Regions from separate parts of the Shewanella japonica genome, predicted to be linked through region 2. Evidence: riboswitches for the same ligand, from Rfam matches in the RefSeq annotation. Region 2 holds a riboswitch; the other holds the start of a gene.
The links. A riboswitch is a leader RNA that binds a small molecule or an ion and turns the genes downstream of it on or off. The one in region 2 is predicted to bind lysine.
Positions count from the first base shown of each region.

Region 1: linked by a shared signal. The riboswitch ahead of lysC (lysine-sensitive aspartokinase 3) and the one ahead of SJ2017_RS14545 (Na+/H+ antiporter NhaC family protein) in region 2 are both predicted to bind lysine.

Region 1 covers NZ_CP020472.1:843,684-847,115, reverse strand. Annotated here, with positions in the region: gene SJ2017_RS03665 (succinylglutamate desuccinylase/aspartoacylase family protein) at 1-103, opposite strand, end outside; gene lysC (lysine-sensitive aspartokinase 3) at 157-1,506, opposite strand; lysine riboswitch at 1,650-1,826, opposite strand; gene SJ2017_RS03655 (DUF3293 domain-containing protein) at 2,267-2,701, opposite strand; gene arcA (two-component system response regulator ArcA) at 3,384-3,432, shown strand, end outside.
Region 2 covers NZ_CP020472.1:3,379,598-3,383,029, reverse strand. Annotated here, with positions in the region: gene SJ2017_RS14550 (electron transfer flavoprotein subunit alpha/FixB family protein) at 1-713, shown strand, start outside; lysine riboswitch at 1,122-1,342, shown strand; gene SJ2017_RS14545 (Na+/H+ antiporter NhaC family protein) at 1,419-2,975, shown strand; partial or broken gene SJ2017_RS14540 (M3 family metallopeptidase) at 3,113-3,432, opposite strand, start outside.

The DNA.
Region 1 (3,432 bases), 2.4 Mb from region 2:
CTTTAAACGTATAAATAGGAGCTGTTAGCGCTTGGCCAGTAGCCAATTCACCTAATTGAACTGTAGATACGTGAGCGTTGGAGGTGCGATTCGCTTCTGTCATATATTCTTTAGCCTCATATGTTCCAAGCATTGTTACTTGGTGAACACTTCCTATTATTCAAATAAATTTTGGTGCAATGAGTTGACCACATCTGCCGCTTCAGACTCTGCCACTAATACACATAAGTTATGCGGGCTTGCGCCTTGACAAATCATTCGCACATTATGCTTTTCTAATACTGAGAAAACACGGCTACAAATCCCTGCTGTTGAGGCAATTTTATTACCAATAATAGCCACTAACGCCAATTTATCTTCAACACGAACTCGACAATGCTGTGATAACTCCTGCAGTAATGACTCACTCAATAACCCCTGACCGCTAGAGTCTGATCCTGTTTTATCGAGCGTTAATGAAACATTCACTTCTGAAGTAGTAATCAGATCAACTGAGATTTTGTGCTTGGCTAATGTCGCAAATGTTTCAGCAAGGAAGCCTTGTGCATGCAACATTTGCAGGCTGTGCAAATTAAGCAGGGTTTGATCACGTCTTAATGCAACAGCACGGTAAACGGGAGCGTTTTCTACTTGATGTCGAATCCAAGTACCGCCTTGCTCTGGAGCTTTACTTGAACCAACAAACACTTGAATTTGTTGACGAACGGCAGGAAGAATCGTCGCAGGATGCAATACTTTAGCACCAAATGTTGCCATTTCAGCGGCTTCATTAAAACTGATTTCAGGGATTGGTCTAGCATTGGGAGCAAGACGAGGATCGGTTGTATAAATACCTGCTACATCGGTCCAGATTTCTACCGCATCAGCTTTTAAGCCCTCTGCCAACAGTGCTGCTGAATAATCACTACCACCACGGCCAAGAGTGGTGGTGCGCCCTTGGTCATCAGCGCCAATGAAACCTTGCGTAACAATAACTTCATTGACTAATAGTGGTGCTAAATGCTCAGCACCTAACGATGCTATTTGCTCTATTTGCGGCTCTGCGCGGCCAAAATGGCTGTCTGTACGTAATACTTGTCTGACATCAAATGCACTTGAAGGAGTGCCCTTTTCACGAATAACAGCAGAAAATAGCAATGAAGAACATTGCTCTCCCATTGAAAGTAATTCATCAATGATTGCTTTACTGCGATCTAATACAAGCGCATCACTTAGCACTGACATACGGCTAAGTAACTTATCAATACCTGCGGCAACATCTTGAGGACGATCGAGCTGATCAACAATGTCATATTGAATTTGGCCAATTTGCGTCAGTAATGCTAAACGACGCTTGTCATTCACATTAGCTTGCGTAAGCTCCACCAATAAATTAGTTACGCCGCTGGATGCACTAACAACAACGACTCGAGTATGTCTGTTCGCTAAGATAATATCGGCGCAGCGGTTCATTGCAGCGTAATCTGCCACAGAGGTTCCACCGAATTTAGCTACAACTAAGCTCATACTGACACCTCCACGCTTGAAGGCTGACATACAAATGCGAATTGACTACTTAGATTAAAAAACATGATTACACTCCGAACTTACTTCGTTCGAAGAGCCTGGTGCAGTGATAACGCACCCTTATAAGAAGGGAAACAGCAATCTTCACCAGAAGCTCTCCACCAATGAATAGGTGACAATCGTTAGGATTCAGCCTAATCGACCGATATGAAATGAAACCAACCATTTGACATACCTCGGCGCTAATCTCCCTCATAAGTGGTTTTAGGAATTGGTTTTCCTCGCACTTACTACCTAGCTAACGCTCCTCTTCTGTTTCTTCCCTCAGGAAGAAATTGAAAAATACCAATAAATAACCACCTAAGTCAATTATGGAATGTAATAAAATTACTAAATAACTGAATACTGAATATACGACATTCATACTCGCTGTCATCACATCAGCTTAGATATTTAAATAGTTTGGATAAAAATAGCTTTATTTACAGACACTAAAGATATGAAAGCAAGCATTAACTTTAACGTAAAATGCTAACAATTCAGTATTTAGCTATATTAAATAGACCATAAGGGAAGTTTTAGTTTCAAACTCTGAATAAAGGCATTTTTAGATAGGTCGGCCTTCCATAAGCCATTTCTAGTTCAAATCAATACAGCACACTTTGTCTATATAAAGTGGGTTTATCAGCTGCCCTAATGCGTTGATATAATAGATGACTAGCAGTATCAGCTTGACGGAACTGCTTTATCAATCAATAAATTACTCATGAAGGTCAGGCAACTCATTGACCACCTGAGTGCGAGTCATAAAATCGCCTATCATCACTTCTTTATCAGGTGCATCGCCACAAGCAACTAATGACAAACGACCTTGATTGACATAATAGATTGCATGCTGTTTAAACTCGCGTCCAAGCTCCAAAGCTTGTTCTTTATCAATAAAAATAGCCCAGCTTTTTTCCATATGAGATAAATCGGGAGCGGCTCCAATAAGCGAGCGATATGGACGCTTATATTGTTCGATTTTGGTTTGTAATTTGCGGTCGAGCAAACGGTTTTGACAAGGAGTTAAGATACTCCCTAACGGGTTATGAGCAGTGACGATTGCAAAAGGAATATCATTCGCAAGTCTCTGCGTTAGTAAGAATTGTGTCCCTTGATATTTGTGCCAAAGGCACTCAATTGCATTTTCCATTATTTCATTTTCTCTGTTGAACCCAGTTTACAGTAGCAAACCCTTTATTACAGTGACAGCCCATGTGATACAAGTCACAAGAACCATAATTATATTAACCTTTTAAATCAGGAGCTTACCTAAAAAACCAATTTTGTAACAATTCTAGAGAGCAAATTTGTTAACATTTCATTTGTTAACAAATGCCTAAAACGAGTACAATAATCATCACTAGCTAGATTTTGCTACATAACTATTAACAGTGATACAAGCAGTTACATACTTCAGTAGTTTAATTGCTACTAAATTTTCAAGCTTGTACATTTTGTTCTACATTTTAGATGATATAAATATAGAACAATAATTAGTTTGCCAAGGAACTTTAACGAGCAATCTAATCTCATAGTTTTATGAATCATTGTTTTAATAGATCTTTCGACTGATTGTGAGTCAATTAATACTCAGCATACAATCTAAGTATTGATTTTTTATGATCACATTTATGTCACGTATGTCACTTTAATGATGTATTAAGCTGAATGTATATAATGTAGTTAGTCATGAAGCGTGTTTTGTTCAGGGCAGACATAGATAAACACCTATCGTGAAATTGAAAAATTATCGGCACTTTCATAAATAAGCAGTGCCACCGCCCTAGTGCAACATGACTAGAATCGAATTGTTTTTAATTTAGGTAAATAACATGCAAAACCCACACATTCTTATTGTTGAAGATGAAGCTGTAACCCGTA
Region 2 (3,432 bases):
AAAACCTTTCTAAGTTAATTGTTAATGTCGCCAGTGATTACGATTACGTGCTAGCTGCAGCAAGCAGTGTAGGTAAAGATACACTTCCTTGTGTGGCAGCATTATTAGATGTTGCGCAAATTTCTGAAGTCGTAGATGTGGTGAGTGCTGACACATTTGTACGTCCTATTTATGCAGGTTCTGCATTGGCGACAGTACAAAGCTTAGATGACAAAAAAGTGATGACGGTTCGTACCAGTGCATTTGATGCTGCAGGCAACGATGGCAGTGCTGAAGCGGTTAACATTGATTTTGTTGCAGAAGCTAAGACTGTTTTTGTTTCGCAAACTCTCACAGAATCTGAGCGCCCTGAATTAGGCAGCGCTGGAGTGATTGTTTCTGGTGGTCGTGGCATGGGTAGCGGTGAGAACTTTGCTATTCTAGAAGCATTAGCTGACAAGCTAACCGCTGCCGTTGGCGCTTCACGTGCCGCTGTTGATGCTGGTTATGTTCCTAACGATTTGCAAGTCGGTCAAACAGGTAAAATTGTTGCTCCTGATCTGTATATCGCTGTCGGTATATCTGGCGCCATTCAACACTTAGCGGGTATGAAAGACTCTAAAGTGATTGTGGCTATCAATAAAGATCCTGAAGCGCCAATTTTCCAAGTGGCTGATTATGGACTTGAAGCTGACTTATTTGATGCGATTCCAGAGTTAACTCAATCTTTGTAATTATAAACTGATTGTAGAAAAAGGTTTTTGTCTTTTAGGCAAAAACCTTTTTTTTGGGTCGCAGTTTATGGCGTGATTATTCGATAGTTTGTTTTAGTGTCAGTGCGCATTAAATGACATTGTTTTTCAGCTTTATCATTGCTAAACCTATTGAACGATATAAATACACCTGAATTAATTCAATAATCAGATTTTTTAAGCATATTAATCTCACTGTCGTTAATTGATGGATAATTCTTCGCTTGCTAACAATTCGTTACGGTGTCGATATCGTGTTGTGTTGTTTTTTGATTGTGATGTTATTTCTCACAAGATAAGCTAGTTTTATCTGGTAATTAACCTCGTGCTTATGTTTGTATGGTCTTGTGTCGCGGCAGTGAGCTTTTATAAAGCATTTAAACTGTCGTATACATAAGTAGAGGCGCATCAAATATCAGTATGGTTAAGTTGGTTGATACCAATAACTTAATTTGAAAGGATTTGGTGCCGAAGTGAATCGGTACGATCAATACCATTTGCTGGGGCAGTTTCCGAAAGGGGCTGCACTGTCATAGTAATTTTTATCCGTGAGGATAAAACAATGGATATCGATGTTGATATCGATATTACTGTGGAGTGCTACTGAAAAGATTCTTGTCTTCGCTTTATGCGATGTCTTGCCTTATCAGTTATCCTCCATTCGTACTCAACGAAGAAAATATATAAATGATGATAACAAGTTATGCCGATTCGGCACTCTCTCTTTTGCCTCCTGTTGTGGCAATTGTATTAGCAGTAGTTACACGCAAAGTACTTCTTTCATTAGGTTTAGGTATTATTGCTGGCGTGATATTGCTGACTGATTTCTCTTTTACTGGAGCTGCAAGCCACTTAGTGAGTACTGTCACCAGTTTAGTGTGGGATGACGGCGCACTCAATGCCTGGAATTTACAAATTATTGGCTTCTTGGTTGTATTGGGGGTGATCACCGCTTTAATTACCGTGAGTGGTTCAGCACGTGCGTTTGCTGATTGGGCACACCAACGTATTCGCAATAAACGTGACGCCAAACTCATGACCATGTTCTTAGGTTGTGTGGTATTTATCGACGATTACTTCAACAGTATCGTGGTTGGCTCAATCGCACGTCCTATTACTGATCGCTACCATATTTCACGTGCAAAACTGGCCTACTTGTTAGATTCAACCGCTGCGCCAGTTTGTGTTATCTCTCCAGTCTCAAGCTGGGGCGCATACATTATTGCCCTAATTGGCGGTATCTTAACGGCACATGGTTTTGCTGATACCGGCCATTTAAGCGTGTTTTTACAAATGGTGCCGATGAACTTTTATGCCATTTTTGCGCTATTACTTTTATTGTGTGTTGCTATCTTTGGTTTAGACATTGGCCCAATGCGCCAACATGAGCGTAATGCGCAAAAAGGCGAACTCTTTGACGAAAGCAAAGGGTTACCTCCAGGCGCCACCGCTGATTTACCAGAAGCTGATACAGGTAAAATCATGGGGTTATTCCTGCCGATTTTTGTGCTTGTGGCGGCAACTATTTACTTTATGGTTTCAACCGGTGCTGATGCGCTGGCGGGTGAAGGTTTACCATTTAGTGTTTTAGGTGCATTTGAAAACACTGAAGTCAGCGAATCATTATTTTACGGCTCATTAGTGGGTCTAGTGGTGACGATTGCATTAACCATGCAGCAAAAAATTAGCACCAGCATGATGTTTACTGGAATCAAAGTTGGCGCTAAGTCAATGTTGCCAGCTATTTATATCTTGTTATTTGCTTGGACAATTGCGTCAGTGATTGGCGAGCTTGAAACGGGTAAATATATGGCGAGCTTGGCAACGGGTAATATTCCATTTGCATTGCTGCCTGCAGTGCTATTTTTATTAGCTGGTTTAACCGCATTTTCAACCGGCACTAGCTGGGGCACATTTGGTATTATGTTACCAATCGCTGCCGATATGGCGATGGGCAGTGATAGCACTATGATGTTACCAATGCTTGCCGCGGTGCTTTCTGGTGCGGTATTTGGAGACCATTGTTCACCGATTTCTGATACCACTATCTTGTCTTCGACAGGAGCGAGCTGTCACCATCTTGACCACGTTATGACACAATTGCCTTACGCGATAATCGTAGCGGTTATCAGTATTGTGGGTTATACCGTGCTTGGTTTCTCTGGTTCTGTTGCGATGGGCTTTATTACGTGTTCTGTATTGTTCGTATTAGCAATCTTAGGACTAAAAATAGCCACTAAGTAGTCCTAAGCACTTGGATTTAGTTTGTGACTTAATATGAGCTCGACTTGTTAAAGTCAGATCCCAGTTTAGGCTAAAATCTAACAATAAAAATGCCACTCAATTGAGTGGCATTTTTTTGCTCGTTAACCAGAGCTAAGTTACTTTAAGCCACGGCGCTCTAATAAGCCGTCAGTGGTAGGCGCTTGGCCTCTAAAGTTTTGATAGGCTTCCATTGGCGGCACGCTATTGCCGACTTCACGGATAGTTTTTCTAAACTTCATACCGATTTCTCGATTCAGCCCGCCTTGAGTTTGCACATAAGCAAAGGCATCAGCAGCAAGAATTTCACTCCACATGTATGCATAGTAGCTAGCTGAATATCCCCCAGGGAAGGCATGAGCAAAGTAAGTTGAGCGGTAACGAGGTGGTACTGCTGGTAAGTCGACACCATGTTTTTTAAGCGCAGCAGCTTCAAAGC